4 regions of the Pseudoalteromonas sp. NZS37 genome follow, and region 4 is predicted to be linked to each of the others. Evidence: predicted binding sites of a transcription regulator. Region 4 holds the regulator's gene; each other region holds the start of a gene.
The links. Region 4 encodes sigma-54, which starts transcription at its own class of promoters, with help from an activator protein. Its sites were predicted from a motif close to GTTGGCACGNNNNTNGNNT; they were not measured.
Positions count from the first base shown of each region.

Region 1 (8,313 bases), on a different contig from region 4:
AACCTGCGCGGCGAATGTCTGCAGTGTGTACAAATAATGCTTTAAACGCTTCAGTGTATGCATCCATGTGGTTTTTGTTTTTGAAAGGGAAACCAGTAGCAAGTACAGTGCCTGCAAGAACCGTAGTTTTGCTAACACGTAGACGTTTGCTGTTTAACTGAGTGCCTTGACCGCGAGATGCAGTGAAAAGCTCACCACGAATTGGATCATAAATAACAGCTTGGTCTAAACGACCTTTAACTTTAAGTGCGATAGAAACCGCGTAATGAGGGATACCTTTGATGAAGTTAGTTGTTCCATCGATAGGATCTACAATCCATTGGTAATCATCATCCTTGCCTTTATGCTCACCTAATTCTTCACCAACAATAGAGTGAGTAGGGTAAGACTGTAAAATAGTGTCACGAATTACGGCTTCGGCTTCTTTATCAATGTTAGTTACTAAGTCGTTAGCGCCTTTTTGTTGCACTTCAACTTTTGATAAATCTTCACTTGCGCGAAGTAAAATTTTGCCTGCGTTGCGCGCAGCGCGAACCGCAATGTTTAACATTGGATGCATGGTATTACCTTTGGGTTGTAAAAGAACGTTTATATATTTCAGCCGGCGTATTTTAGCGACTTTTGACATAAAGTAAACAATAAACCCCAAATACTTATGTTTGTTTTTTATACAAGATTGAAAAATGTCTATATTTTTAAAAAATAATAATGAGCAATTAATAAGTCATTATGTTCCTTTGTGTGTTAATTAAATTGAATTAATTTTAAATAACGCTTTACCTAAAGTTAGCTTGAGGTTTTATCGTGCCCCTAACTTAATTGATAGGACAACATTATGTATTTAGAGCACGTAAACTTAGTCGCGAGTGATATAGATAGTATGCTTAAATTTTATCGCGCTGTATTTCCACATTGGTCGATTAGAAGTGAGGGCAGAGGCGATTGGCATGGAAAACCAAGACGCTGGGTACACTTTGGAGATGACACGCATTACATTGCGATAAGCGATCATGGTGAGGGTGAAAACAGAAACTTATCGGGCCATCAAATTGGTTTTGCACACTTTGCTTATGTAACTAATAATTTAAGCGCAGTAGTAATGCGCTTAAATAAAGTGGGTTTTACAGTAAGCAAGCAAGGTAGCGAGAATCCTTTCAGAAAGAATGTCTACTTTATTGATCCCGCCGGGTTTGAGGTGGAATTTGTAGAGTATTTAAGTGATGTACCAAGCGAGCGAAATAACGATTTATAATAAAATACTAAGCAGCACGCTAAAGTGCTGCTACTCAATTATAGTGAGCGGTTATTATTACCGGTGCCAAACTGGGTTTTTAGCTCATTTGCAAAGCTCATAAATTTTTCTTTAATTGTGCGCTTTATTTTTACTTCAACCGATCCCATAACTGCCTTTCCTTCAATATGAATAGTAGGACCTTGGCGTTTGTTAAGCGACACAGATTTATTTTCAAGACTACTTAAAATACAAAACATTTTAGACACTACATTTACATGCTCTGGTACGTAAATCTCATCACTACCAAAAATACAGTTAACGTGAATAGTTACATTTTGATGCGCAAAAATGGCATCGGTAAAATCTAGCACCACCGATCCCATAAAGTTACTCAAATATATATTCTTTGGCACGACCCACTGACCGCTTCGCTCGTTAGAGCCTAAAATGCTGCGTAATGTAAAATCATCATCACTGTTTTGTTGTGCACTATAATGTGGTGTAAATTGCGATTGTTTTTCTGCTTTATATTGCTGATCAGTATTAAGTGTTAAATCTTCTACTAAGGCTAAAAGAGCTTCGTTATTAGGTGCATCCATCGCGTTATCTAAGCGTCTCTCAAATGCATCAACAGAAATAACCCCATGACTGTAATTATAAATTAATTGATCAATTACTTGTTCGCGTACTTGCTCTATTGGGCGGTCTTCGACTTTTACAGACATGGGGCATTCCTTATTATATTTACTATTAATACAGCTCTTGATGTTTATATGCAAAGCACGCACCAAATATAATAACCTTAATTATCAATGATTTAATTTTAAATGATGTTTTATGTTTTGTTATATTAACGATAGATTAACCAAAAATGCAATTATCTAGTTATTTTCACTATTTGAGAAAGTTTTACCGAGTAGCCTGTAAATAGTTACACAGCTATAGATAGTGCCTTATCCCAAAATTACATCAAGTTATTGAAATGTATATATAAATAAAGTTGGCCTAAAGCTCGCATTAGTTAAAGTGTCTTTAATCAAAAGGAGAAAGATTATGAAAACATTTAACAAATCTATTATCGCAGCTCTAGTTCTTGGTACTACGGCTATGGGTGCCCAAGCAAACAGCTGGGAAAACGAAAGTAAAGATGCTTGGATTGATGGTAAGGCAGAAACAGTTCTACTTATGAACACTAATCTAAACAACTTTGACATTAACACTGATGTAAAAAATGGCAAGGTAGTACTTACAGGTAAAGTTAATAGCGAGCTTGATAAAGAGCTAGCAGAAGAACTTGTACTTAGCCTAGATGGCGTATCTGATGTTGAAAACAGCCTTACCGTTGTTAAAAGCATGGACACAAAAGATAGAAGCAAAGACATGATGGACGATGATGATAACGACTTAACGGACGCTAAAATCACCACTGTAATCACAACTCGCTTCCTGTTTGATTCAGAAGTTGGTGGTACAGACATCGATGTTGATACCGACAACGGTATAGTAACTCTGAATGGCTCAGTAGAGTCTGAAGCTGAAAAGCAGCTAGCAGTTAAAATTGCTAAAAATGCTGAAGATGTTCGTGACGTAGTTGATAAACTATCTATTATTGCTGAATAACACAGTATAGTTAAGGCCCACTAACACTGGGCTTTACGCCTTTTTAATGCTTAATTTAAATGGAGTTTAATCATGGATATTATTCGTATAATACTTTCAGTTTTATTGCCGCCATTAGGTGTATTTTTGCAAGTTGGCTTAGGTATGCATTTTTGGTTAAATATTGTATTAACACTGTTAGGTTATTTCCCAGGGTTAATACATGCAATCTACATTATTGCGAAAAAATAATGACAGATTATATATTGTGTAAGCCGACTACTGAGGTTTAACTAAATAAAAACTTCAGTACTGATCGGCTCACAATATCAGTTTTTAAAGTAAATATTTTTTATCAAAATCTAATTTTTAATTGACTCAAACTAAGTGATTTATTTCTTGTAACTCACTCCCAACATTCCCTCAGCCACACCTATCGTTTACTTCAATTAAGCTTTCTAACTAACAGCAGTGTTCTGATTCTGTATTGATGCCATTTAGGAAGTCTTTAACATTAGTTTGTTTATATATCTACAATACGCGATTAATTACTCTATTATTAAGTGGCAATATTACCATCACTTCTAGTGTTATCATTAAACCAAGTTTTTACGCATATTGAGGTAGCTAATTGAATATTCGACTTATACTGTCAGGCGTTGTGTCATTCGTTTTTTATTTTAGTTGGGCCTACTGGGCAAATAGTTCGGCAGATATTGCTAAATCTGTCACGTTTCAAGCTGCATTAGTACAAGGTTTGTATAGTGGATTTGTAACGCTGTTTTTTACTTTTATTTTAGAAAAGGTCGTCAACAAGTATAAGTCTAGTTATGTAACGCTTGCGTTTGTAACTCCAATTATTTGTATGTTTCATTCTAAAACACCACAAAACGTAGCAATACGACAAAGCTTCAATAATGCAATTAACTCTAGCGCCTCGTATTTAGGTAACAAAAAAATAGCAGGTGTACTTTTTGCGCCTATTATTCCGATTACTGTTCAATCGAGCTTAGTGATTATGGTGAATGTAATTAATCAGACACCTAATTTGGCACTTACAGTAGCCCCAAGCATATTTTTTACAGCCTTGTATGCCTACACATATATGTTAGCTTTACTTAAAAAAGTAGAGCGTTAAATATAAAAGACTACATGTGGGGGGAAGGTTTTTATAATTTAATGCAGAAAATATCATGGGAAATATCTTACATTTTATGCTTATACCCACCTAAAAGATTACTATTTAAGCAGTTAGCTTACTGATTGTTAAAATAAAGGTGTTTGGTAGTGACAAGCACCTAAAAAGTTTTTATACTGCAACCCGCTTTAGTCGCTCTGTGACTGAACGCTTCAAAAATTAACTGCCTAGCAGTTATATAAAAGTTGGCCCCTTAGCTCAGTTGGTTAGAGCACACGACTCATAATCGTTAGGTCCCCAGTTCGAGTCTGGGAGGGGCCACCACTTTTACAAACTTTCCAAAAAAATACCTACTCAAATTATTTAATGCTACATGAATTTAATATCGTGTAATTTATTATTCTTTATTTACCCCTAATAATAAATATAATTTAAATAAAGTTAATCCATAGATTAAGCTAAGCTTTCTTAAATTTGAAAGAGTGCGAATGCACTATTAAATTCCAGCGTTAGATCGGACGCTATTCATGCTCTGTCTTGTAAATAATAATGAGCTGCATCTGATTTCAGAATACAAAAAAAGCCCCTATTGGGGCTTTTTACTTGCTAGTGTTTACTTCTATTGCTCAAAACTACAAGAGTTAACTAATTTTTACGGTATATCTCATGCTCAATATCGTAAATATTTACGCTTAGGCTGTCTGATGCTCTGCAGTATGTTTTTAAGCATGAAAGTAGCAGTTCGCTTAACATTTGTTTTTGCTCAATTGAGCGCCCAGCCAATATATGTACCGCGATATGTATAAACCCTGATTTTCCTGCGCCAAGTTGATATTGCTGATAAGCAATAGCGCGCGTTTTTATGGTTTCTAACTCAAATAAATCGCTTTCAAAGGCGGTATTGTGAATTTTTTCTACGAGAACTTGTGGTAATACAGGGAGGTCTTCTGAGTGTTCAATAATAATGTGCGGCATTTAGGCGTTTCCTATTATGAGTTACTGCATGAGCGAGAGTTAATTGTATCAAATACAACAGGGTTCGCTAAACCCTGAGCTATCTAAAATCTTTACTTTAAACTAATTTAGTCGTATTTATTTTTGATGTTAGTATAAAAACATACAGGTGAACCTTCGCTTAGTAACGTAGGTGCTAAGTTACTTATATATTAATTAAGGATAAGTATGAAATTACCACAAAAATTTAAACGTTTAGTTTTACTTGCAGGTGCTGTTGTTACATTAAGTGCTTGCTCTGATGATGTTGCGTCGGTAAGTCTTGGGTTATTTACAACTAAAGATGTTGTAGTTAATTCGCAGCAAGATCCCATTGTTGAGGGCGTTACTTGTCATATTAGTCATATAGAGGCTAATTTGGATTTTTCTGATCCCTCTGATATGTCTATAGCGTGTCGTCAAACGGGGCCTATTACAGCGCAGCAGCTACAAAAAATAGACCGCAGTAAATCAGGTGAAGTGATATTCAAATCATCTAAAAGTATATTATTTAAATCACTAAAAGTGCGCCGTATTTACGATGCTGAGAATCGTACTTTATTGTACTTATCGTACTCAACTAAAGAATCCAGTGGTAGCCACCACCATGCGCTATCAACAGTGCCGCTATACAATACTCAAGCGTGGGATTGGGCGCTTACACAGAAAGACTAAACTAGCACTAAAACTTATAAGAGCACCTTATGTTAGCTTTATTTAAATCGGCACCTTTATTGGAAGATCAAGAGCAGCAATGGCTTATTGATACATTTATTTGGGCTGTAGAAAATTTTGATGCTGAGTTTTTTACAAAGCAAACACAAATAATACTGCCAACGGCCACTTTCTTCCCTGATTCGGTATCGAGCATTGAGGAAATGGCGAGTAATGTTTTTACCCGCGTTACTAATTACGCGGGTATGAATGCATGGCCTATTCAATTAGTTGCACCTCAGCAGTTACAACCACAAGTTTTTCCGCACTTTGAATTTAGTGATGAAATACGTGGCGAAGGCAGCCACCTAATTGTGCCGCCAAGCCATAAGGTCAGTATCTCTTTTAACCCTAATCAGATTAATCAGCCACAAGATTTAGTGGCAAGTTATGCGGGTACTCTGGCCACCATACTTATCCATCACGTTGGGGTGCTACCGCCAGGCGGTAGGGAGTATTTACCACAAGCTGCCGATGCACTTGCTTGTTTTTTAGGATTTGGTGTGATGATGAGCAACACGGTGTATCAGTTTAAAGGCGGTTGTGGCTCTTGTTATAATCCATACGCTAACCGTGAAGCTAAGTTAAGTGAAACACATACGGTATTTATGCATGCCCTGATTAGTTACTTTAAAAACGATAAAGTGTCTAAAAAACATTTAAAGCCGCATTTACGTGGTCAGTTCAAAAAAGCACAAAAAGAAATTAAAGCATTGGTAAATAACTCGGCTAACCCGCTGTTATTAGCTTATTCGCCAAACTAGCAAGGATCTGCGTGGAATACTTAGATGAATTTTTACTGATTGTTATTGCTCATTTTTTTGCAGTAGCAAGCCCAGGGCCTGACTTTGCCGTAGTACTTAAGCAAAGTGTGCAACAAGGAAGGCGCAATGCATTGTGGACAAGCGCCGGTGTTGGCGCTGCTATTTTACTGCACGTTGCCTATTGCGTTTTAGGTGTTGCGCTTATTTTAACGCAATCGCCTAGTTTATTTATGGCGCTTAAGTATCTTGCCGGTGCATATTTAGCTTATTTAGGCGTACAAGCACTCAGAGCTGCAAAACCTACAGCAAGTAATGAAGGCGAGGCTGCAAAAGATGTTGAAAACAAAACCGTCCAAGAAGAATCCGTTTGGCTTGCTTTTAGGCGCGGCTTTTTCACAAATGCATTAAACCCAAAAGCCACGTTATTTTTTATGTCGTTATTTACACTCGTGATTAGCCCAACAACACCGACTAGCGTACAGATCGGTTACGGTGTGTACATGGCACTGGCTACTTGGGCGTGGTTTTCAATGCTTTCAATAATACTTTCTAGAAATAATGTAAGGGGTTTTTTCCAACAACGCGGTTATTGGTTTGACCGTGGAATTGGCGTTATTTTAATTGCCCTTGCAGTACGTGTTGTTATTTAACTTATTTAAAAAGTACAGGAGATAAAATGCCGTTATATAATTTTTCGTTTGGCTCTAATATGTCATCTAATCGTTTGTTAGCGCGCTTACCTAATGTAAAGCGTGTAGGAACAGCGGTACTTAAAGGTTACGAGCTAACTTTTGATATGCTATTTAAAGATGGCTCTGGCAAATGCAGTATTTGCCCAAGCGATAAAGAAGGCGCGCTGGTTTACGGCGTTATTTATGAGCTTAATGAAGATGAAAAAGTTATTTTAGATGGTATTGAGGGCGTAGGTTACGACTGCGTAGATATAGCCCCAACGCTTCTAACGGGTGAGACTGTAACTGCACATTGTTATATAGCTAATACCCACGACAGCGATGTACTCCCATACGATTGGTACATAAAACACGTTCATCGCGGATCACTTGAAGCGGGCGTACCAAAAGAATACAGTGATGCGATATTAAATCGCGCACAAAAAAGCGATACCAATCAAGAGCGCGCAGCAATTGAATTTGCAGTTCATCAAAAATAATAAAATAGGATTGATATGAAATTAACCAAACTTGCCGCAATGGCACTACTAGCAGGCACTACATTTAGTAGCTGGGCACAAGTTGATACCAACAAAATTGACGATGTTATTAAAGCCTCAATGGCACGTTTTGACGTACCCGGAATGGCAGTTGCCATTGTTGAAAACGATAAAGTAATATTTGCTAAAGGCTTTGGTGTAACTAATCTCGATACCAACAAAAAAGTAAACAAAGACACCTTGTTTGGTATTGCTTCAAACACGAAAGCGTTTACAACAGCAGCGCTTGCCAAGTTGGTTGATGAGGGGAAGTTAAGCTGGGATGACCGCGTAATTGATCATTTACCAGAGTTTAGATTATACGACTCATACGTAACACGCGAAATGCGTATTCGTGATTTATTAAGTCACCGCAGTGGGCTAGGGCTTGGGCAAGGCGATTTAATGATTTGGCCAAGTACCGATAAGTCAGTTGATGAAATTTTAGCGGGATTACAGTATTTAAAACCAGCGAGCAGTTTTCGTAGCAAGTATGCTTATAACAACTTGATGTTTGTTACCGCTGGTGAGGTGGTTGCACGTGTGTCGGGTATCAGCTGGAACGATTACATCGAAAAAAATATATTACAGCCGCTGCACATGGATAACTCACGCGCGGGATTTTCACGTATTCCAAAAAGTAATAAAAACTGGGCGACAG
Region 1 covers NZ_JADYXL010000004.1:95,133-103,445, forward strand. The annotation lists gene suhB (inositol-1-monophosphatase) at 1-559, opposite strand, end outside; gene I6F47_RS08695 (VOC family protein) at 836-1,252, shown strand; gene I6F47_RS08700 (LiaF domain-containing protein) at 1,291-1,959, opposite strand; gene I6F47_RS08705 (BON domain-containing protein) at 2,288-2,854, shown strand; gene I6F47_RS08710 (YqaE/Pmp3 family membrane protein) at 2,927-3,085, shown strand; gene I6F47_RS08715 (hypothetical protein) at 3,465-3,971, shown strand; tRNA gene I6F47_RS08720 (tRNA-Ile) at 4,219-4,295, shown strand; gene I6F47_RS08725 (5-carboxymethyl-2-hydroxymuconate Delta-isomerase) at 4,617-4,946, opposite strand; gene I6F47_RS08730 (CreA family protein) at 5,154-5,639, shown strand; gene I6F47_RS08735 (hypothetical protein) at 5,669-6,442, shown strand; gene I6F47_RS08740 (LysE family translocator) at 6,454-7,092, shown strand; gene I6F47_RS08745 (gamma-glutamylcyclotransferase family protein) at 7,119-7,613, shown strand; gene I6F47_RS08750 (serine hydrolase) at 7,629-8,313, shown strand, end outside.
Region 1: a site for sigma-54 is predicted at 2,234-2,252, ahead of I6F47_RS08705 (BON domain-containing protein). Genes of this name have one in related genera too.

Region 2 (8,313 bases), on a different contig from region 4:
ACATCACCTTTCTTCACTTTACCGCGAGGAATAGCTTCTTTTACAGAAACTTTAATGATGTCGCCAATCGCTGCGTAGCGACGGTGTGAACCACCAAGGACTTTTATACACTGCACTTTGCGAGCGCCGCTGTTATCAGCAACTTCCAGCTGAGTTTGCATTTGGATCATGTTAATGACCTCCGGTGTAGTAATTACAACGTGTCTAAAATTCGTTTAAAAATCAGACATTTCGATTAAATCCCAATCAAAAAACAAACGAGTTGTCTCTTAAGGGCGGGCAATTGTACCAGCATTGAGGGGGTAGTGATAGGTTATTTTTTAATTAATTTAGAGCGTATGGTTATTAAAGTTGAGTAATTACGGCTATGTAGCTATTTTACAGATGGTTACAAAACAAACAAGGCACTATATAAGTGCCTTGTTTGTTTTAACTATAGATGATTAACCGAATAAACCTTTTAATTTATCTTTAATCTTATCCTTTGCTTTGTCTTTGGCTTTTTCTTTTGCCTCATCAACCTTCTGCTTAGCTTCATCTTTAAGCGCATTGCCTACATCAAGCTTTATACCAACATCGTGGAAAGGCCCTTTTATACGTAGTGGTATTTTAAAACCAGTGCTGTCATCAGTGGTCCCCTGTCCTTCGATTGATCCAACTATGCCTGTAACCAAACGGTAATTAACTGTTGTTTGTGGTAAATCAACATCGCCTTCACCTGATATTCTAACGAGTGGGCTAATAAGTGATAAATCAGTATTTTTACCAACACCATTAGTAAAGTTAAAACTTCCTGTTAGTGCAGAGAAATCTGTTTGCTCTGATTCTTCAAACCCGGTATCCAGCCCTTCAGACGCAGCACCGAAGTTTCCTGAAATGAGTTCCTTACCTTTACGAACCATCTCAGCTATATTCGCACCTTTTACGGCTCCATCAGCAAACTCAAATCCAAGTTTTCCGTTAAGCGCACCAATAAACGACTTTTGACTTTGGCCAGTTGTGTTTAGGTTCCAATTTAAAGACCCCTTACCCATTAGCTTGTCAAAACCTGCCGCATCAGTTAATAGAGGCTGTGCATCTATACCAGCTAAGTCAAAGTTAGTTGATATTTTATAAGGTACTTGTTGTGCGTTTACATTGATAACGCCTTTACCTGACCCTTCATAAGCAGAAAAGCTATCTAGGCTTAGTTTTGCAATGCTATTTTTTAAAGCAACAGTAAATTGATTTGCGCCCAACTTAATATCGTTAGCTTTTAATCCACTTGAACGAATAACTACATTCGCATCTAGTGAATTTAACGCACTTAGATCAATTTTAGTGTCATCCCATACTATTGGCTCTGCAGGTTTATCATTTTGCTCTACTGGCTCTTCTTGTTTTGCTACTGCTTCAGGTAGGTACGGGTTTAAATCAAGCATACCTAAATCGATATCAGCATTTACAGCTAAACGCTTACCTAGGTTAAGCTCGCTCTTACCTTTTATTTCCAATGCGTCTAACGTCGCAACTAAATCGTCTAAATTAAATTCCTCACCTGCTAGGTGCATTTTACCGTTTACACTGAATGCGTTAAAAGCATTGTCTTTAGCGTCTAACTCTACACCTTGCCATTTTGCAATACTTTTAACAGACTCACCGCTTAGTGATAACTGACCTTTAATATCTTGTCCTTGCCCAGCGATGCTCCCTTCGAACGTTAGATCAACTAAACGAGAATCTAAGGTTTGTTTAACATTAAAAGTAGCACCTTCAATTGCTTTAGCAGGAGTATCTAATTTTATATCAAGCTCAAAACGCTCCTGCATATAAGTAATCCCCCCTTTTACTTCTAATGCTTTACGAAGTGATGGAAGTAAAATAGCGAGTTCTAAATCACTAATTTGTTGCTTAGCACCTGTTAGACCATCTAGATAAGTAAATGTGCCGCCATAAATAGCAACCTCACCTAACTCAATATCAAAGTTATCTGGAAGCTTTATCGCTTCACCTGATTGGCTTTGCTCTTTAGGTTGCTCTGCAACTGCATCAAACAACTGCCAATTAGCTTTACCATTTTTGTCAGTTTCTAATAGGATATTTGGTTCGTTTATAACAAACTTATCTAATTTAAACTCACCACCAAATAATGAAAACCAAGGTATATGTACAGCAAGCTGTTTCATACTCGCCATATCGGCGCGCGAACCTGATTCCATATTTGCAAAATGCACGTCGTTAAGTTCTAACTTTAATGCAGGGAATACGCTAAGTGTTTTATCACCTTTAATAGTAAGAGTGCGCCCAGTTGTTTGTTCTACCTGCTCAGACACTTTATTAAAAATAGTATCAGTAGGGATTAAAAACGGTGCGGCAACAATTAGTGCTATACATAGTAAAAGTATTACACCTACAATTTTAAGTAAAGTTTTCATGATCGTCCTTTCAAACGTGCAAATAATGTTCTTATCATAGCGAGTGTTAGCCTTAAAATCATTGTAGTTGATGTAAAAAAGCCACTAAAACCATTTTACCTGTTATATGTGAATCTTTCCTGAAACATTTTGATACCTTTAGGTTACAAATAAATATTGACCCGGTGATACCCCAAGGTTACATTGATACCCAGAGGTTACAAAAAATAAAATACTATCACAGGATGAATACTATGAAACAACAGGATATTAAAACTGAAGAACAATTTATGGGTCAAAACATATGGATTAGTTTAAGCGCAGGGATAGTTTGTTTACTTCTCTGTGTTTACTCACTAATAAAACAAGATCAACATATTGGAGGGCTTTTAACTGTTGGAATGGGCGTTTTTTTTTATGTAGTTATAGTGATTATTTACCTCATTAAAGGGGGCTTTCCGTTAAAAATGTATTTTCAATACGCTTATAAAGATGAGTTTCTAAACACCATTGATACTAATGCCTATAAACATTTAAGTTTTGCATTTGTATTTTGCCTTCTTGGAGTTTTTTATAAAGGTAATGAAATAGCTAGCGAGGTCTCGCATGCAACTATGGCAATATTCTACCTAGGTATCATGCTCTTGGTATATGGCGCTTCATTGCTTTGGCAAAATCGTGATTAGGAGAGGAAATGCAAAATAACATAGCAAAGTATCGAAAAGAAGCCAGGCTTTCACAGCAAGAACTTGCTGATGCTATTAACGTGTCGCGCAAAACAATAAGTACCGTAGAAACAAACCGGTTTACGCCGTCGGTAATAATCGCTCTAAAAATAGCAAAGCATTTTAATACCTCAGTCGAAAGTCTCTTTGTACTGGATGAAAATGATTGATACATGTTAAAGCATTAGTCTCATTTTATTAGCAAAAATACCGATTTAGTCACTTCAATTACAACGTATGGAGGACAGCGCTGTTGTTATTAGCGTAATTGCGCTAAAATAGACCAGCAAAAAAATATATATCTAAACCGGAGATTCTACAAGGCATGAAAAAACTGCTAATTTCACCGTCAAAAATGACGCTAGGCGAACAAGAAAATCAAATCTATCAGAACATTCTGAAGCAATCTTCAGAGTTAAGCCTTAACCTTATGGCCGTGAAAGTAGAAAACCACCCTGATGATTTTTTACCTTGGTGTTACGAATTGCTAAGTGCAAGCAGAGATCGTATGAACTACGATTTACTAGAGCCACAGCAGTTACCAGTACTTAAGAAGCTACACGATCAGCTTATTTCAGCTATCAGCTTTTTACAGGTTAAAACTTTACGTATTGCTCCGTGGCCTGTTGTAAGTGTATTTGTAGAACAACACAAAGATGTTATTGCACTTGATGAACAGCTTCGTTTGGTAGACTACATTAAAAGCATTCGTGAACAATCTCTTAAAGATATGATTCCTGAAGACTTACTTGCGTTTAGCGGTAAGCACATGGCATCACTTGATCCAAGCACATACAACTTTGACGTTGAATGGTTTGCATCAACAAAAAGTGCAAAGAGCTTCCATCAAATGCTTGGAGATTTACCAGGTGCTTTTGACGATGCACTAGTGAATATTCCACTTGAAGGTGATATTACTCAATACGAATATCAACAATTTGTTGCTGCTTATTCAAAAATATTCACCGACAACAACGAAAAACCAACACTTGCGCCTGCAACACGACTGCTTGCAATGCGTCGCCCTGATTTATTTACTCCGATTACAAATAATCGATTAGATGCATTATGTGGTGCCCTTGGTGTTTCTAAACTTAAAAATAGTGATTTTGAGCGTTACTGGCAAGATATCGTAAAAGGTATTCAAGCTATGTCATGGTACAAAATGGCTAAACCTAGTAACGAGTTAGAAGAACAATTGGTTGCTATTAAAGCATTAATTCCATGTTTCTTTCACTACGCTGATGCTAAAACACCAGATAACTCTAACTACATTAAACTGCTAACCAAGCCTAAACGTACTACAACTACAACAGGTAAAACTCAGCGTAGAGGTAAAGAGTCTGCAGAAATATTAGTAGACCGTGCTCTTGCTGCTGACGATATTCCTGAACACATTCGCAGTAAACGTGATTCAATTGTGAGTGAAGTACAAAAAGGTCGCAGCGTAAACGAAACAATTAGCCTTATGCGCACTATATTCGGTTAAAATCTTCTAATTTAGCCGTACTTTTATGGTGCGGCTAGGTTAATTTATGCACCAGCAATGTGCGCAACATCTTCCTTCATGTTATATCCCCATCCTATTCATAAAATTCAAGCTCATGTTTTTAATAAATAAAAAATAATTTTTAATAAAAAATAATGAAGCTGGCACATACAGTGCAATTATCCCGTTAGTTAAACAATAAAAAGCCGTCAGCCTAAAGGTTCCGATTACATAATAAAAACCTTGGCGAGCAAAAATCATATAACGGGAAATGGACATGCTAAAACTAAAAAAAACCATCGCTATAAGTGCTATAGCATTAATGGGCGCAACATCTTTAACGTCAACAGCCGTACATGCTGAAGTAACAGCAAACGCAGCGGCAACATCAAACTACTTATGGCGTGGTCAAGAGCAAACTGGGGGCGATGCAGCTATTTCAGGCGGTATTGATTACGCCAATGAATCGGGCTTTTATGCAGGTACTTGGGCTTCAAATGCATCGTGGGCAGATGAAATGACCTATGAGCTTGATTTATACGCAGGCTTTGGTGGCGACATTAACGAAAGCGTTAGCTACGATGTTGGTTATATTTATTACGCTTACCCAGATGCCGCTTCTGAGGCTGACGCAGATTTCTCTGAAATTTACGGTAGCATCAGTGTTGAAGGCTTTACATTTGGTGCTTCAGTACTTGCAACATCAGCTGCAAGTGGTGATGGTACAGACTTTGGTGATTCACTTTACCTGACAGCTGATTACGGTTTTGCTGTTGGCAGTAACGGCACTGAAATGGCACTTCACTTAGGCCACTACTCTGGTGACTTTATTGGCGATGATAATATCCTAGATTACGGTGTATCAATTTCGAAAGATGGTTTCACTTTTGGTTTATCTGATACAGATATGGATGATTCAGATATTAAAGCTTACGTTGCTTATTCTGTAGACTTTAATTTATAAGAAAGAATGTGTTACTTGCTGCGACACGAAGGGCCTTTTGGCCCTTTTCTCGTTTTTGAACAAAACCCCTCACATCTGTTAACAAACCGTTACAATTGAATAAAAACAATACATACATTTTCCTTTATTCTATTACTTAGTCACTGGGCATTTATAACTGCCTAGCCATAAAATAGGTATAAAGGAATAATAATGAAATCACCTAACGCTTTTAGCGCCCTACTCGATATTTATATAAATCCTAGTAAAGCTTTCAATGGTGTTGAACACGCCAAAGGTTGGTCATGGTTAGCATTTATATGTATTACCCTTGCTAGTATCGCTAGTGTTTATATTTTTTACTCTAGTGTTGATATGCAGTTTTTGATTAATGAGCAAGTAGCAGCATCAAGTATAGATGCAACAATTGGCGAGCAAAAAGCAATTCGTCAAAGTATAGAGCTAAATGCAGAAAACCAAATTTGGTTTGCTCTGTTTGGCGGCGTAATTGCGCTGGCTATCATGAATGCACTCATGGCACTTTATTATATGCTTGTGGCTAAACAAGATCCTGAATCAGAACATAGCTACGGAGCTTGGTATGGATTCTCTACCTGGACAATGATGCCAGTTGTTATTTCAAGCCTAGGCACAATTGCTCTTGTACTAAGTGCAAGTACAGATCAAATATCTCAACAAGCCGTATTTAGCTACGCATCTATTAACCAGTTAATAATAGGACTTGAAATAGGCCATCCTTTTTATAGCTTATTAGAATCAATAAACTTATTTAGCTTTTGGAGCATTGCACTGGGAATGATCGGCTTAAAATGCTGGACTAATTTTTCAACTAACAAAGCACTCCTATTCTCTGCACTTCCTTCAATCATTATTTTTGGTATTTGGGCAGTCATTGCAGCAATGTAACCACTAGATGGGGGTATGTATTGCCTCCGCATTACTTAATTCACGGATAGATAAAAATGAAAAAAGCAATAATCATCACACTCGCTGTAGGCGCATTTATAGCCCTAATTGTGTCAAAGCAAATCTCTGGCGATGAAAAACAAGCCGAAGTAAATATTGCTCAAGTAGAGCTTGGCGACATTGCTGACTCAATAATGGCTTCAGGTAATTTAGTTTTTAATACACAAGTGCAATTACGCTCTGAAGTGACAGGCCGAGTAGATAAAATATTTGTTCAAGAAGGTCAAGGAGTGAAACAAGGCGATATGTTAATGCGCCTTGATACAACTGCTTTTGAATCAGAAGTTACCCGTAGTAAAGCAATCCTTCGCGCCACAGAGATTGAAATTAAACATAGTAAAACACGCCTTGCTAACCTAGAGCGCCAACTTAAAAGACAAAAAGACTTATATGACGTCGGTTTAGGTAATCAAGAGAGCTACGAGAATATTGAAAGCGCACGCGATCTGGCTAAAATCGATATTGAATCACGAATAGAGTCGTACAACCAAGCACAAGCGTCATTACAAATTGCGCAAGATCGCTTAAGTAAAAGTGTATTTAGAGCTCCAATGAGCGGCTTGCTTGCATCTGTAAATATTAAAGAAGGTGAAACCGTTATAGCCGGTACTACTAATATTATTGGTTCTGATTTGATGTTAGTAGCCGACCCAAGCGCTATTTTAGCCGAGCTACGTGTTGATGAAACCGACATTGCGAGTATTAAGCTTAACCAAAAAGCGAATATTTATGCTGCCGCATACCCAAATAAACCATTTAGCGGCACAGTAATCAATATTGGTACATCAGCTAAAAACCAAGCCGGCTCTCAAGGTTTATCGTTTAAAGTAAAAGTATTACTCGATACTACTGAGCGCCAGCTATATGCAGGAATGAGTTGTAGAGCAGAGATCGCAACAAGCATTGCCGAAAACGGTTTAAAACTTCCAATAGAAGCAATCCAAAAAGAAGACGATAAAACATTTGTATGGCGACTAAATAGCGATAATACAGTTAGCAAAATTGCCGTAACTGTTGGAATATCATCTGATATAGAGCAAGCAATTACTGACGGCTTAAATGAGGGCGACAAAATAGTTATTGGCCCTGCGCGCCCAGTAAGTCTTCTGACTGAAGGTGATGTGGTAAAACTTAAATCAGATGCAGACAAGGAAGAAGCCTAATGTCTGCGGTAATCAAGCTAGAGCATATTAATAAACAATACAAAATGGGCTCAGAGGTATTTAAAGCACTTGATGATGTAAACGTACATATAATGCAAAACGAATACGTGGCGATTATAGGACCTTCTGGTTCAGGCAAGTCGACCTTGATGAACTTACTAGGTTGTTTAGATACACCCAGCAGTGGCGAATACTACTTAAAAGATAAACTAGTAAAAAGTATGACCGAGACAGAGCTTGCTCATCAGCGTAATGAAAGTGTCGGGTTTATATTTCAAAGCTTTAACTTAATACCACGTGCAACCGCACTAGAAAATGTAATGCAGCCTTTAGTATATCGCTTTATTCCTAGTAAACAACGCAAGCAACAAGCTCTAGAAGCACTAAAGCGGGTAGGTCTCGGTGATAAAGTTAATCATTTATCTAGCCAGCTATCGGGCGGGCAACGTCAACGTGTTGCTATTGCCCGCGCTTTAGTCACAAAACCACATATATTATTAGGAGATGAACCCACAGGTAATCTTGATAGTAAAACGACCCGCGAAATTATGGATTTGTTTGATGAGCTGCATAACGAAGGTCACACTATTATTTTAGTAACACATGAGCAAGA
Region 2 covers NZ_JADYXL010000012.1:9,291-17,603, forward strand. The annotation lists gene rplN (50S ribosomal protein L14) at 1-170, opposite strand, end outside; gene I6F47_RS17890 (AsmA family protein) at 444-2,414, opposite strand; gene I6F47_RS17895 (hypothetical protein) at 2,648-3,079, shown strand; gene I6F47_RS17900 (helix-turn-helix transcriptional regulator) at 3,088-3,288, shown strand; gene I6F47_RS17905 (hypothetical protein) at 3,444-4,607, shown strand; gene I6F47_RS17910 (TorF family putative porin) at 4,885-5,571, shown strand; gene I6F47_RS17915 (YIP1 family protein) at 5,764-6,477, shown strand; gene I6F47_RS17920 (efflux RND transporter periplasmic adaptor subunit) at 6,534-7,700, shown strand; gene I6F47_RS17925 (ABC transporter ATP-binding protein) at 7,700-8,313, shown strand, end outside.
Region 2: a site for sigma-54 is predicted at 4,768-4,786, ahead of I6F47_RS17910 (TorF family putative porin). Genes of this name have one in related genera too.

Region 3 (8,313 bases), 360 kb from region 4:
TAACTCACCATTTTGTAAATCAGCTAATTTTAAACCATTACGGTTATCATCAAAGCCGCCTTCGTTAAACTCAAGTGTAAAGGTGTCGCCTGTTGCTGGTGTACCTTCTATATCAAAATCGAATCCGTAGGTATCGAATGGGGCACCCGCTTGCGATAACATTCCTTTTGCTGGAGGCGTAATAGTAAACGTACTCGTTCCGCTATTATCTGTAATTTGATATTCGTTAGCATTATCTGTTTTAACAAGTGTTATTTCACCGTTTGTTAAGCTTGGTGTTGAAGTAAATCCACCGGAGGTAACATTTGTTACTTCTCCCGCTGAAATAGTAGCGGTACCTATATTATTTAAATCGTTAGCAGTACGAATTGGCGATGCTAGTGCTAAATCTTCTGCGCGCCCTGTTGCAAGTGTAATACTTGAAGCGGCATCTGAATTAAGCTTTATTTGAAACTGATCGCCTTCAACACCTGCCCCAGATACATTCACTTGAAGGCCAAATGATTCGCCTGAGGTTATAGTCGATGAATCAATAACACCTGTCGATATATCAGCAAGTGAAGGCTGCCCCAGCGGCTCCCCTTTGTTATCTATAGGCTGAATACTTACTTCATTAGCATTGCCTGTATAGGTAATAATAAAGTCACTGGCAGGGAGTTCACTGCCCTTACCTGGCTCTACCGTTGCAGTCATACCGGCTGTACCTGTGTTAGCTTGATACGCATAAGCGCCAACGGTAGGAATATTAAAAATATTACCCCCTAGCTGACCTGTTGCATCCATACCCAATTTGTTTTGTTCGTTAAATGCATCAGCTATCGCTAAGCCCATTTGACCAATTTGGTTTTGCGCAGGGACTAATATGTCATCTCTAAAAGCAAGTAAGCCGCCAATTTTTCCTTTAAGCTTACTTACATCAACTTCAAGCGGCACTGCTTTGCCACCATTAACGTCAAGCGTGAATTCTTTAAAATTAGGATCGGGGTCGCCTGTCATCGAAAATAAGTTAAATGCGCCATTTTGCATAACAACCGCTTCGCCTGTGCCCATAAAAACGAGTTTTTCGCCATTTGGACCATCAAGCGTTTCTATGTCTATTAGCTCTGATAAGTCGCGTATTGCTTTATCGCGTTCGTTATAGGTAGAGCTCGCATCTGCGGCGTTATTAGTGCCATTAACTGCTGCAATATTTTGATTTAGCGTGCTAATACTTTGAATTAGTGAGTTTGCTTCATCTGAAAATATTTCGAGCTGCTCGTTCACTACACTTTTTTGATCAAGCACGATGCCCGAAAGTCTATCCATTTGATCAATTAAGCTTTGCGCATCTGTCATTACTAATGAGCGGGCAACGGTAGATGACGGCTGATTTAGCGCTTCTTGCACGTTATTAAATAAAGAGTTAATTCCGGTCGAAAGGTTGTTCGACTCTTCAGAAAAAATAGTATCAACTCTATTTGCCTCAGTAATAAACTGATCGAAAAACGATTTATTAGAGGTGTCACGATTTAGCTGTGACTGAGCAAACTCGTTTAGTAATCGGTATGTTTCGCCTCGCCCCACTTGGTTATCAACCATAGTGGTAAACTCTGTACGCTCACGCACATAGCCTACGGTATTTACATTGGCGATATTTTTACTTGTCGTTTGCAGTAGCTCCGAGCTTGCTCTAACCCCAGAACTGGCAATGTTTAATAAATTAAACGACATGTTACTCTACTCCTTGGCGGATCACGTTTGCCGCAATGTCTTTTAGCTGACTGCTATTGAGCACTTTTTTTATTTTGCTGGCATAATTTGGATCGGTTGCATAACCTGCTTTTTGTAATGAATCTAAAAAGTCATTTGGTTTTGCTGTATTTTGTAATGCTTCTTTGTAGCGTGGGTTTTGCGTTAAAAAATCAACGAAGTCGTTCACGCTATCTTTAATTGAATCGTAGGCTCTAAAGCTGGCTTGTTTTTTAACGGGTGTACCTTGCTCAAACTCAAGCGTTACTTTGCTTGCTTTATCGCCTTCCCAGCTATTATCTGACTTAATATTAAATAAGTTATTTGAGCTACCACCGTCACTTTTATTAATAATGTGCTTACCCCAACCGGTTTCAAGTGCCGCTTGTGCAACCATTACCGCTGGGTTTAAACCAATTTTTTGCGCTGCAGTTTTAGCGTGTTCCCACACTGAACTTATAAACTCTTCTGCATTTTTAAATGTTGGGCTATCGGTTTTAGACTCTGCAGTATTAACCTTAGGCTCAGCAATATCGGCTTTAGTGTTATTAACGATAAGATCGGGTTGCTTATTTTTTTGCTCATGAGGAAGAGCTGAGCCGACTTGCGTATCGCTAAAAATATCGTTGGTTGTTCTAAGCACCGAGCCTGGCATAAAGTTTTTAGACTCAGGCGATAACTGCTGAACAATTAAATCGGCAAGGCCTAACGAGCCATTTGATGAAAGCTCTGTTGAAAGTTGCTGATCGTGCATTTCTTCAAAAAACTTTACGCCACTTGAATTAAATGGGCTGTCTTTGTCTTCAAATGCTTCGTTAGCTTTGCGCATTCCTTTGAGCAACATTTGCGTAAAAATAGCTTCAAATTGTGCGGCCGCTTTTTTGAGCGCAGCTTTAGAGGCATCAGTTGATGCATCGCCACTGGTTAAGGCTTCTTTACGAAGTGAATCTAAGTTGCCTAAATCAAAAAAGTTTTGCTTATCGAGGTGGTTAGTTTCCATCGGCTTTTTGACACAAAATGAATAATGCAGTTAAAAATGCAAAAATTGAGCCACTACCGATAAAACGAGGAAGATAAAAATAATAAACTTAAGTTGTTGTAAATAAAAAGCCCTAGTTTCAAAAAATAGGGCTTAAGTAATACGTTATTTATTGGCTTGGGTTATTTATATAACAACTAACTGCCCGTTAATTGCGCCGGCTTCTTTTAGTGCTTCTAAAATAGCCATTAAGTCACCAGGCGCTGCGCCTACTTCGTTAATTGCGCGAACTAAATCGTCAAGGCTTACACCTGGATTAAATACAAAGGCGCGCGAGTCGTCTTGGTTTACATCAATAATACTTTGCTGTGTGACAACTGTATCACCGTTTGCTAGCGGGTTTGGTTGTGACACATTTTGTTGTTCTGCAATTGTTACTGTTAAGCCACCATGAGTTATAGCCGCAGGCTGAAGCTTAACGTTTTTGCCAATGACAATTGTACCGGTACGCGAGTTAACTATAATTTTAGCGGCCATATCAGCTGGTTTAAATTCTAAGTTTTCGAGTGTCGATAAGTACGATACACGCTGGGATGCATCGCGTGGCGCTATAACACGAATAGAAACAGAATCTATTGCTTGTGCGCTATTTGGGCCAACTAAGTCATTAATTGTTTTTTCTAGGCGTTTTGCCGTTGTAAAGTCTGGGCGGTTTAAGTTGAAGGTAATGTAATCGCCTTGCATAAATGGGCTTTCTACAGTGCGTTCAACTGTTGCGCCATTTGGTATACGACCAACTGTAGGGGTGTTAATTACAACCTTACTACCATCAAGACCTTGTGCGCCTAAGCCACCGACAATTAAGCTACCTTGTGCAATAGCGTACACGTTACCGTCTACACCCTTTAAAAAGGTTTGTAGTAAAGTACCGCCACGTAAACTGCCTGCACTACCAATAGAAGAAACCGTAATATCTATTGTTTGTCCGGGCTTTCTAAATGCAGGTAATTCTGCATGCACAGCAACAGCGGCAACATTTTTAATTTTAGGACTTTGAGTTGAAGGTAGCGTAATACCAAAGCTGTTCAACATGCCTCTAAAACTTTGTTGTGTGTATGAGTTTTGCTCGCCAGTGCCTGGTAAACCAACCACTAAGCCATAACCAACTAATTGGTTAGAGCGTACGCCTTCAACCATAGACACATCTTTTATGCGCTCAGCACTGGCAGTAAACTGCCAACCTAATAACACAACTAAACATAAAGCTTTAAGGCTATTCATGTTGTTACCCTCTAAAATGGAAACAGCGAACTGCTAAAGAAACGTGTAAGCCAACCAGGACTTTGCGCTTCTTGCGTTTGCCCTTTACCTGAGTATTGAATGCGTGCATTAGCAATACGGTTTGATTCAACCGTATTATCGGCGCTTACGTCTTGAGGGCGTACTAGCCCTTCTAAACGAATAAACTCCTCACCGGTATTAAGCGTTAGCCATTTTTCGCCGCGTATAACTAAATTACCGTTAGGTAAAACGCGCATTACATTAACCGAAATATCACCCACTAAGCTGTTTGACTGGTTTGATTTTGAGTCGCCCGTAAACGACGAATCGCTACCAATACCAAACTGAATACTATCGCCACCTATATTTACAGGTAGACCACCTAATCCAATAACGGGGTCTAAGCTTGCGTCGGTTTCTTTGTCTGTTTCTGTTTTAGCGGCTTTTGTTGCTTGAGTAGACTCTTGCAATTTAACCGTAATTATATCGCCAGTACGTAGCGCTTTTTTATCAGAATATAAGTCGTTTGATGTATGAGTATTAAACAATGAACCTGTGGCTACCAGCGGCTCTAAAATAGGCTCGGGGTACATAGGTGCGTAGTAAGGGTCGTCCTGCACTACTTCACTATTTTGCGTAGACATACAGCCACTTAAAAATAATGTGCCCGCTGTAAATAAAATAATATTACGCATAATTCCCCCTACTCTATTAAAGCTGTTGATTGATATAACTCATCATTTCGTCAACGGCCGAAATTACTTTTGAGTTCATTTCGTAAATACGCTGAGTTTCAATTAGGTTTACGAGCTCTTCAGTTACATTTACGTTTGAAGTTTCGAGTGAGCCTTGAATAATGCTACCTAACCCTTCAACACCAGGATTACCTTGTACCGGCGCACCACTTACAGCGGTTTCGGTATAAAGATTTTGACCGATTGGCTCAAGGCCCGACGGATTAATAAAATCACTAATAGTAAGCTGACCAATGACCACGTTATCAGCTTGGCCTGCAACACGTACAGATACTTCGCCGTCTTGCGAAACCGTAATTGATTGCGCGTCATCAGGTACATTCATTTCTGGCTGAATAACGTAACCTGCGCCCGATGTTACAATTCGTCCATCGCCATCGGTAGTAAACTGACCATTGCGCGAGTAAGCAATATTGCCATCTGGTTGCAGTACTTCAAAAAAACCTTCACCAGAAATCATCCAATCTAGTGAGTTTTCGGTGGTCAACATGTTGCCTTGCGTAAACTCTTTTTGGTTAGCTACAACTTTAGCACCCGCACCTAACATTAAGCCCGATGGCATTTCGGTATCTTGCGATGAACGACCACCTGGTTGATTAATATTTTGATAAAGTAAATCTTCAAATATAGCGCGGCTTTTTTTATAGCCTACGGTACTCGCATTCGCTAAATTATTTGAGATAACCGATATATCGGTTTGTTGAGCGTCTAGCCCAGTTTTACTGATCCACAATGCTGGATTCATAATCGTGTCCTCACTTTAAAGTTAAACTATGCGTAATAACTGATCTTGACGCTCGTCAATTTCTTCAGCTGTTTTCATTAATTTCACTTGTAATTCAAATTGGCGCTGGTGGCTTATCATGTCGACCATTTCGTGAACAGGGTTCACATTAGACATTTCAAGCGAACCACTTAAAACTTTTACATTGGCAGAGGTATCTACTGTTACATTTGCTTTTGGTCTAAATAAACCATCGTTACCTTTTTCGAGCTGTGAGCTATTTGCTTCTACTACTCTAAGCGTGTCTATTTCTTCTAAAAAGTTAGCGGGAGCGCCTTGTGGTCGAACTTGAATAGCGCCATCTTGGCTAAACCCTATTTTTTCGACTGGGACAGGTAAAATAACAGGTCCCCCTTCGCCAATAACTTGACGACCATGACTGGTTACGAGCATGCCTTGAGCAGTAACGTTTAACGTACCCACTTTTGTGTAAGCTTCATTACCGGAGGCATCTTGCACAGCAAGCCATGCGTTATCGCTCATCGCGATATCTAAGTCTCGCCCGGTTTGAACAATGCCACCCGATACCATGTTAGAACCCGGACGCTCTTGCATTGAAAATACACGTGTAGGCAAACCTTCGCCAAACGCTTGCATAGAACGCGCCTGCGCAAAGTCAGCTTTAAAACCCGTTGTATTTGCATTTGCCAAATTATTGGCTTTTAAAGCAAGCCCTTGTAGGCTTTGCTTAGCGCCAGAGGCCGCAATGTAGACCATTTTGTCCATAGTATCGACTCACATAAAAAATCTCTGAACTTACAAATGCAAAATAGATGCCAGATTAAATTTGACGCAACATTGAGAGGTATTTAGAAGGGCTTGCAAAGAGGACTTATAAAAAAGGCTGCAAAAATGCAGCCTAATATATTTAATAGGGTTTAGCTTATCGAATCTGCAAAATACTTTGCTGAATAGTTGAGTTAACTTCAAGCGCACGTGAGTTTGCTTGGTAATTACGCTGTGCAGTAATTAAGTCTACAAGCTCATTAGTAAGGTTAGTATTTGATTGCTCAAGTGCTGATGAGTTAATTCCACCAAACGTACCCGAACCAGCTTCACCCGCTACAGGTTCACCTGAATCAATACTTTGCTTCCAGCTTGTATCACCCACTTGTGATAACCCTTGTGAATTTGGAAAACGTACCATAGCCACTTGGCCTAGGAATGTTGAGTCACCATTACTGTAAGAAGCGACAATTTTACCGTCTGTTCCTATATCGATTCCGGCTAAACGACCAACTGTTGAGCCATCTTGATCGAGTGCTTTTACTTCAAAACCGCTAGAATACTGAGTTGGGATACGTCCTGCCGTGTTATTTTCATCGCGCCAGTTAAGCTCAATACCAGTACCTGGGAAAGTTGCACCATTGTCTAGTAATGTTGATAAACCAGCACCAGAACCCGCTGGCAGTAGTATTTCATCAAAAGTAGTTGTATTTGTATTTGCCACACCACCTGTTGTTGATGGTAAACCACTTGAGTTAAAACCTAGGGTAGTCAGTGGTGTATAAGGCGCGGTTTGTTCTCCACCAGTTGTGCCATCAACTACTTTGCCATCGAGTGTTGCGTATACTTCCCAACTGTTATCTGTACCACCTGCTGCGGCATCATCTTCTTTAGCAAAAAAGTATTGTAAAATATGTGGTTCACCTAGTGAATCATATACCGTTGTTGACGTAGATGAGTTATAAGTACCACTAGAAGCAGGGTCAAAATCTAGACCTGATGGATCCGCCGTTGCATCTAAATTAAACGACAAAAATACATTTTCTGTTGCGCGAGGAGAACCAGACGAATCAGGGATTTGAATTGGATCAGTTGTGCTCAAACTTACCGACGTTGTATCACCTGTAGATGAATCAACTGGGAATGCTTGTAAAAAGTTACCTTTTGCGTCAACCATAAAGTTATCTTGGTTAAGCTTAAATGCACCTGCACGTGTATATGTTAAATCTTGCGAAGATAAATCATCGGTCATCGCAAAATAACCTTCACCAGTGATTGCTAAATCAAGTGAGTTATTTGTAAATTGTAGTGAGCCTTGATGAAACTGCTGCGCAACCATGGTTGTTTGCACACCGTCACCATTTTTAGTCTTACCAGAGCTAAATACTGATGAAGCGTAAACATCGGCAAACTCAGCGCGTGACTCTTTAAAACCTGTGGTATTAACGTTTGCAATATTATTTGCCGTTACGTCTAAATCTTTTTGCGCGGCAGCAAGGCCGGTTAATGCAATATTGAAGCTCATAATTCACCTCTAACCTGTTAGTCTGTGGCCTGCTAGCAGGCGAAAAATACTAAAATTTATTACGCGATTTCTGCTACATCTGTCAGCCTAACCGCACCTTCTTTAGTGTTAATAATAATGCCACTTGAGCCATTAATATTAACGCTTTCAATGTTCTTGAATGTAGCAATGGGCAAGCTTGAAAATTCGCCGTCAGTACTTCCTTCGGCGGTTACTGAGTATTCACCTTCAGGTAAACGCTCACCGGCTTCATTTTTGCCATCCCACGCAAAACGTACTGCACCTGCTGATTGAGAACCCATATCAATAGTTCTCACTAGTTGACCTGATGCATCTGTCACTTTAATTTTTAAGTTATCAACGGCTTCTTCTGCCACTGCAGAGCCTCTGGCATCACCCGTTTCATTTAAATCCAGGGTGTTTGACTCAAGTAAAGCTTGCTTGCCAACAAGTGTTGATGCTTGCAATGCTGAATTTGATGTCATAGATGACGCTAAGCTATCAAAATTTGAATTTAAATCGCTGATCCCTTGCG
Region 3 covers NZ_JADYXL010000001.1:130,761-139,073, forward strand. The annotation lists gene flgK (flagellar hook-associated protein FlgK) at 1-1,710, opposite strand, end outside; gene flgJ (flagellar assembly peptidoglycan hydrolase FlgJ) at 1,712-2,728, opposite strand; gene I6F47_RS00650 (flagellar basal body P-ring protein FlgI) at 2,894-3,988, opposite strand; gene flgH (flagellar basal body L-ring protein FlgH) at 4,000-4,683, opposite strand; gene flgG (flagellar basal-body rod protein FlgG) at 4,700-5,488, opposite strand; gene I6F47_RS00665 (flagellar basal body rod protein FlgF) at 5,510-6,253, opposite strand; gene flgE (flagellar hook protein FlgE) at 6,411-7,778, opposite strand; gene I6F47_RS00675 (flagellar hook assembly protein FlgD) at 7,838-8,313, opposite strand, start outside.
Region 3: a site for sigma-54 is predicted at 6,290-6,308, ahead of I6F47_RS00665 (flagellar basal body rod protein FlgF). Genes of this name have one in related genera too.

Region 4 (8,313 bases):
AAACTGCTAATGACGAATGAACAACCGTTTCGGTGGTTGCTTTGCTGATCCCTTCTGAGGTCGGCACACAGTCATATCCTTTATAAAGCGCAATCCAGGTCACCACTATGGCAAATACAAAACTCTTAATAATACCGTTTAGTATGTCTTGCTGAAACGACACTTGTGATTGCATGATTGACCAAAAACTACCTGTATCAACCCCCAGCCAATCTACACCCACTAAATGAGCGCCTATGATTGCTACGGCTGAAAATATCAATGCAAGCAATGGCATGCTTATAAAACCCGCCCAAAAGCGTGGTGCAATAATACGTTTTAGCGGATCGATTGCCATCATCTCAAGTGATGAAAGTTGCTCTGTTGCTTTCATTAAGCCAATTTCAGCAGTCAATGCGCTACCTGCGCGTCCTGCAAATAGTAATGCAGTAACAACCGGGCCCAGTTCTCGCAATAAACTCAGTGCCACTAACGGCCCTAAACTATCCTCAGCGCCATAACCAACTAATACGGTGTAACCTTGTAGAGCCAACACCATGCCGATAAACAAACCCGACACCATAATAATCAGTAACGATTGCGAACCCACCATATAAAGTTGGCGAACAAGTAACGGTGTGCCTTTTTTAAAATTAGGAACATGCGCAAGCGCACTAAACAGCATATAAGCCGAACGGCCAAGAGCCGCAAAACGTCCTAGCGTTTTATGCCCTAGCTTTTGAAATAAATCCAACATTATGCTTTTTCTCCAAGTAGTTCGTCTGCATAAGCTTGAGCCGGAAAATGAAATGGTACCGGACCATCCGACAAGCCTTTTAAAAACTGTTGAACTAAAGGAGATTCATGATTGCGCATTTCATCAGGAGTACCACAACCAATTACACCTTGATCGGCGATAATTATAACGTGATCGGCAATACTCATTACCTCTGTCACATCGTGTGTCACAATTAAAGACGATAAACTCAATACTTCGTTAAGCGACTTAATTAGCTTAACCAATACGCCCATCGAAATAGGATCTTGTCCTGCAAATGGTTCATCGTACATGATTAGCTCTGGATCAAGTGCTATAGCGCGCGCAAGTGCAGCACGTCTTGCCATACCGCCCGATAACTCAGAGGGCATTAAATCTTTAGCGCCACGTAGCCCAACCGCTTGCAATTTCATTAATACAACTAATCGGATAAGGTCTTCACTTAGCTTTGTGTGCTCTCTTATAGGAAACGCAATATTGTCAAATACCGACATATCAGTAAACAGCGCACCACTTTGAAAAAGCATGCTCATTTTAGTACGTGCTTCGTATAACTCTTTACGAGACATTTTAGGAATGCTGCCACCTTCAAATAAAATATCACCTGAATCTGGTTTAAGCTGACCACCAATTAAACGCAACATAGTGGTTTTGCCAATTCCGCTTGGCCCCATGATCGCAGTAATTTTACCTTTAGGAACGCTAAAACTCATATTTTTATATATAGTTCTATTGCCTCTCGAAAAGCTAACATCCTTGACTTCTACTATTGATTGCGACAAGTCGCTCTCCATAAAAATGTTCACTAGTGCACCTATTTTAAAGCTTTTTTGTCAAAGATGGAAAAAACAATTCGTAAGATTTTGTAATACACCCATAAAAAGGATTATAAGACTCGCTCAAAACAGCTTAACCCCGGCTTAAATTTTTAAATTAGCTGTTTAAAAGCAGCATTGTTACGTAGTTGACCTTACTCTTTTATTTATACTTTCATCTTGGCTTTTGTTACTATTCGCGCCATCCGTATTTTGTATAACTGGCTTAACACAATGGTTACCTCGTTTGTTATTTTAATTCTTGGTTTTGCAGCTCTTGTTTGGAGTGCAGACAGGTTTGTTTATGGCGCTGCGGCTCTTGCTAAAAACTTTGGTGTACCTACACTTATTGTTGGTTTAACCGTGGTAGCTATGGGCTCTTCAGCACCCGAAATGATGGTTTCAGCCTCTGCCGCTCTGGCTAACAAAACCGACACAGCGGTTGGCAATGCTGTTGGCTCTAATATTACAAACATTTTACTTGTGTTAGGTATCACTGCTCTATTTCGCCCTCTTTCAGTTTCATCAAGTACATTAAAACGTGAAATGCCATTAGTGATGCTCGTATCTTTAGCTACTTGGTATGTGTTCTCAGATAACTACTTTTCATTTAATGAAGGTGTTGCACTTTTGGTTGGCTTTATCGTATTCATCGGTGGGTTAATTATTGTATCTATGCGTGCAAAAAACCAAGATGACCCATTTGTCTCAGAAGCCTGCGACGATGTACCAAACGATGTACCTACGAAAAAAGCGGTATTTTGGTTAGTTGTCGGCATGATACTCCTACCTGTTAGTTCTCATTTTTTAATAGGTTCGGCTGTCGATATTGCTAAATACTTCGGCTTAAGCGACCTAGTCATTGGCTTAACAATTATTGCCATCGGTACTAGTTTGCCTGAACTTGCCGCTTCGGTTGCAGGTGTACTTAAAAATGAAGATGATTTAGCACTAGGTAATATTGTTGGCTCAAACATATTTAATATTCTAGCGGTATTACCACTTGCCGGTATTATTAACCCTTCTGCCATTGACCCATCATTAGTAAGCCGAGACGTATTAATTATGATTGGCGCAACACTTGCTCTTATTATTATGTCATTGAACTTTAGAGGCACCCAACGTATCAATAGAGTAGAAGGCGGCTTATTGCTAATAGCGTTTTTGGGTTACCAAGGGTATATTTTTAGTCAAGTAGGGTAAATGATGGCAACGCTAAATTTTATTGAACAAGGCCTGCGCGTTTTAGATGTTGAGCGCCAAGCACTTAGTGATATTGCACAATATGTAGATGAAAATTTTCATAACGCGTGCCAATTAATGTACGACTGCGAAGGCCGTATTATTGTCATTGGTATGGGTAAATCAGGTCATATTGGCAATAAAATAGCGGCAACCCTTGCAAGTACTGGCAGTCCAGCATTTTTTGTTCACCCTGGTGAAGCAAGTCATGGTGATTTAGGTATGATCACTAAAAATGACGTGGTTATGCTTATTTCTAATTCAGGGGAGACCAGCGAAGTTTTAAATATCATTCCGGTTTTAAAACGACTTGGTGCCAAAATGATATCGATGACTGGCAATACGCAATCAACCATGGCGACCCTTGCTAATGTACATGTGTGTATTAAAGTAGAAAAAGAAGCCTGTTCATTGGGTCTAGCTCCTACATCAAGTACCACTGCAACGCTTGCGATGGGCGATGCCATGGCAGTTGCATTATTAGAAGCTCGCGGGTTTACAGCTGATGACTTCGCGCTATCTCACCCAGGTGGTAGTTTAGGCAAGCGTTTATTACTTACTTTAAAAGATGTTATGCACAGCGGCGCAAATACACCTATTATTAGCGTTTCACAAACAGTTAAAGACGCCCTCATTGAAATGTCTGCTAAAGGTTTAGGTATGACAGCCATTGTTGATGAAAATCAGCAGCTCGTGGGATTATTTACCGATGGCGATTTGCGTCGTATTTTAGAGCAAAGAATTGATATTCATACAACACAAATAGATGTTGTTATGACTAAGTCATGCACTACGGCTACACAAGATATTTTGGCTGCTGAAGCGCTTAATATTATGGAACACAAACGTATAAATGGCTTAATCGTCGTCAATGATAAAAACCAACCTATTGGCGCATTAAACATGCAAGACCTATTAAAAGCAGGAGTGTTATAAATGCAATTTGAAGAACTCTATCAACCGCTGAGCGATGATGCAAAAGCACGCGCTAAAAAAGTAAAGCTACTTATATGCGATATTGATGGTGTATTTTCTGATGGCCGTATTTATCTTGGTAATCAAGGTGAAGAGCTAAAAGCATTTAATACAAAAGATGGTTTTGGCATTAAAGCGCTTATAAACAGTGGCTTTGAAGTGGCTGTAATTACTGGTCGTCATTCACAAATAGTGCAACAACGTATGAGCAGCTTAACCGTACAGCATATTTATCAAGGCCAAGAAAATAAGCTCATTGCCTATCAAGAATTAAAAGACAAACTCAACCTTAGCGATGAACAAATTGCTTATATCGGTGATGATGGTCCTGACATGCCCGTTATGGAATTAGTCGGCTTTGCTGTTGCAGTAAATGATGCCCATCCACTTATTAAACGTTTATCACACTATGTAACGCAAATGCCTGGCGGCTTTGGTGCAGTAAGAGAGCTCACCGACTTACTTATGCTTGAAAATGGTAAAGCATTGACTACACAAGGCACTAGTTCATGAATGCAGCGCGCATAATATTAAGCGTTTTATTCATTAGCTGTATGGTTTGGCTTTGGTACCCTTATTTTACACAAACAAATATTGTACCTCAGACTGAGCCTGAAGTTATTGCCAAGCCTGATTACATAGCCATAGAACTCAAACAAACAGCCTATGACGAACAAGGTAAAATTAGCCACAAAGTCACTGCGGCTAAAATGGAGCTATATCAACAATTAGGTTTTACGTTTTTTGAAAAACCTATTTTTACTTTATATAACGAAAAGCAAACGTGGCAAATAAATGCAGACGAAGCAACATTATACGAAGACAAACAATTAATTTTAGAAGGCAATGTGGTTGCCAAAAACTTAACCGATAACGCCATGATAGACAAAATCAATGCTGATAATATTCAGGTAGATATAAAGCTATTAACAATGCGTTCGGAGCAACCCGTTATCATCACTGGACCCAATTTAAAAATCACTGGTAAAGGCCTAGAAGCCGACTTAAAAACCGAAGTGATAAAACTAATTAACCATACGCGAACCATATATTATGACCAATAAAATATTAAAATCACTTATTATTCCTACACTTATACTAGCGTTTAATAGTAGTGCTGCAGAACAAAACACGCAACCGACTGCAAATCAAATTTCAATAAGCGCCGATAAGCAAGAAGGTCAATTAAAAGCTAATGTCGGGATTTTTGAGAAAAACGTTGAGATTATTCACGGTAATCGCCGTATCACAGCCGACCGCTTAGAAGTACATAAACGCGATGAACTTGGCGATAATAAACAATTATTAATTGCTACAGGTAGCCCTGCGCACTTTGAAGAAAAGCAATCAGATGGCACGACTATGAGCGCCAGTGCTGACGAAGTACGTTATGATGTATCTAAGCGTTTTTTAACGCTTGTTGGTAATGCACAAGTATCGCAAGCGGGACAAAAAATAAATGCTAAAAGCATTACCTACGATATAGAGCAGCAGCTAATCAGTGCCGAAAAAGATGAAAACTCAACTGACCGCGTTCACACAATTTTAGTGCCAATCGAGACTAAAAAAAGTAAAAAAAGCGACAAAGGTCAACCATGAGTACATTAAAAGCAGAGCTATTAGCAAAGAGCTATAAAGGCCGTGAAGTTGTAAAAAACGTCGGCCTTGAAGTCAAAGCTGGCAGTATTGTTGGCTTACTTGGCCCTAACGGCGCAGGTAAAACCACCACGTTTTATATGATAGTAGGACTTGTACCTAGCGACAAAGGTAAAATATCGATAGACGATAACGATATTACTCTTTTACCTATGCATAGTCGTGCTAGATTAGGCATTGGCTACTTACCGCAAGAGTCTTCAATATTCAGAAAGCTGACTGTTTATCAAAACTTAATGGCCATTTTAGAAACGCGCAAAGAGTTAAATAAACAAGCTAGAGAAGACACTCTCGATAAATTATTAGATGAATTTAGCATACAACACATTCGTGATAGCCAAGGTATGGCATTGTCAGGAGGCGAACGTCGTCGTGTTGAAATAGCACGTGCGCTGGCAGCAGATCCTAAATTTATATTACTGGATGAACCATTTGCAGGTGTTGACCCTATTTCGGTATTAGATATAAAGAAAATAATAGAACATCTTAAAAATCGTGGGATTGGTGTATTAATTACCGATCATAACGTAAGAGAAACCCTTGATGTTTGTGAAAAAGCCTACATTGTTTCTCATGGGGAGCTGATTGCATCAGGTACTCCAGAACACGTATTAAATGATAAAACAGTACGCGATGTTTACTTAGGCGAGCAATTTAGGCTGTAACATTTACGCCATGTCTTTAAGCATCTGCTAGTATTAATTATAACAACATAAAAGGATTGTTAGAGATACATGAGGCAATCACTACAGCTGCGCATGGGCCAGCAACTTACAATGACTCCACAGCTGCAACAAGCTATTCGTTTGTTGCAACTCAGTACATTGGATCTCCAGCAAGAAATACAAGAAGCTCTCGACAGCAACCCGCTATTAGAGGTTGAAGAAGCAGACTATTCAGAAGACGCTGCAGGTAAAAACGAGCAAAAAGCAGATACAGATGACATAACTGTTAGCGCATCTGCCGATGATGCTCCAAGCGAATACGAACAAGATAGTGGTGAAGCACTTGCAAAAGACACGCTAAGTGACGACATGGCTATGGATGTTAGTTGGGATGAGTACATGAGTGCCGCCCCAGCAGCATCATCGGGTCCGATGCCTGAAGACGAATCAATATACCAAGGTGCCTCTACTGAAACGCTCCATGAGTATTTAATGTGGCAGTTACAACTAACGCCATTTAGCCCTACAGACGAAGCTATTGCTATTGCTATTGTAGAAGCCGTCGATGATTCAGGTATTTTAACACTAAGCTGCGAAGAGATTTTAGAAAGCTTTAATCAAGAAAACGAAGATGATAACGAAGTCGAACTTGATGAAATTGAAGCTGTATTAAAACGCATCCAACTGTTTGATCCTGTTGGTATTGCTGCACGTAGTTTACAAGAGTGTTTGTGTATTCAGCTTAACCAGTTTGATAAAGAAACACCTTACATTAATGAAACAAAAATGATTTTAACCGAGCATATTGATTTATTAGCTGCTCGTGACTATCGTACATTAATGAAGAAAACTAAGCTCAAAGAAGAAGAGCTTAAAGAAGTAATGACATTAATACATACTCTTAGCCCTAAACCTGCAGATACTATTGTAAGAGAAGAATCTGAGTATGTTATTCCTGATGTGTCAGTTAAAAAAATTAAAGGCCGCTGGGTTGTTGAGTTAAACCCAGATAGCATGCCTAAAATTCGTGTTAATAGCCAATACGCGGCAATGTCTCGCACTGTAAAATCCAGTGGTGACAGCCAGTTTATTCGCTCGCATTTACAAGAAGCTAAATGGTTTATTAAAAGCTTAGAAAGTAGAAACGACACGCTATTAAAAGTAACAAATTGTATTGTTAAGCAACAACAAGGCTTTTTTGAACACGGTCCTGAAGCCATGAAACCAATGGTTTTAAATGATGTTGCTGAAATGGTAGAAATGCACGAATCAACAATTTCGCGCGTAACAACCCAAAAGTATATGCACACACCCCGTGGTATATTTGAGCTTAAATATTTTTTCTCAAGCCATGTAAGCACCGAAAACGGTGGTGAATGTTCATCTACAGCAATCCGTGCGCTTATCCGAAAATTAATCGCAGCAGAAAACTCAGCAAAACCATTGAGTGATAGCAAAATAGCGGATATATTGGCTGAGCAAGGAATTAAAGTAGCGAGACGTACAATCGCAAAATACCGCGAATCTCTGGCTATTCCACCGTCAAATCAACGTAAAAGTTTGATTTAAGACGCAAAAAAAGAGGGTAATGCTTATGCAACTAAACTTAACTGGTCGTCACGTAGAATTAACCGATTCACTAAGAGACTATATTAATACCAAATTTGCGAAGCTAGAAAGACACTCTGATCATATTAATAATGTTCATGTCATTCTCGATGTAGAAAAATTAAATCAAAAAGCAGAAGCCACCATACACGTAAGCGGTGCTGAGTTATTTGCCTCTACAGAACATCAAGATATGTATGCCGCCATTGACTCGTTGATCGACAAGCTCGATCGACAAGTAATTAAACACAAAGAGAAGCTTGCTCGACACTAATATGATGAAATTAAGCTCACTTATATGCCAGGACTGCAGCAAAGCTGCGGTCCTTTTTAATAGCAAAAAAAGAATTTTAGAGTTCATTAGCGAACTTGCTCACGACAAACTTCCGTATTTACCGCAACAAGATATTCTTAATGCTTTAATGAGCAGAGAGAAACTCGGTAGTACAGGTATAGGGCGTGGCATTGCCATTCCTCATGGAAGAATGAGCGGTGCAGAAGAGCCTTTGGCTTTAGTACTCGTTAGCGAAACTCCAATAAATTTTGATGCAATCGATAATCGCCCTGTTGATATTTTCGTCGCACTCATCGTACC
Region 4 covers NZ_JADYXL010000001.1:486,280-494,592, forward strand. The annotation lists gene mlaE (lipid asymmetry maintenance ABC transporter permease subunit MlaE) at 1-736, opposite strand, end outside; gene I6F47_RS02200 (ATP-binding cassette domain-containing protein) at 736-1,551, opposite strand; gene I6F47_RS02205 (calcium/sodium antiporter) at 1,807-2,775, shown strand; gene I6F47_RS02210 (KpsF/GutQ family sugar-phosphate isomerase) at 2,779-3,750, shown strand; gene kdsC (3-deoxy-manno-octulosonate-8-phosphatase KdsC) at 3,751-4,302, shown strand; gene lptC (LPS export ABC transporter periplasmic protein LptC) at 4,299-4,853, shown strand; gene lptA (lipopolysaccharide transport periplasmic protein LptA) at 4,843-5,388, shown strand; gene lptB (LPS export ABC transporter ATP-binding protein) at 5,385-6,110, shown strand; gene I6F47_RS02235 (RNA polymerase factor sigma-54) at 6,180-7,679, shown strand; gene hpf (ribosome hibernation promoting factor) at 7,705-7,992, shown strand; gene ptsN (PTS IIA-like nitrogen regulatory protein PtsN) at 7,997-8,313, shown strand, end outside.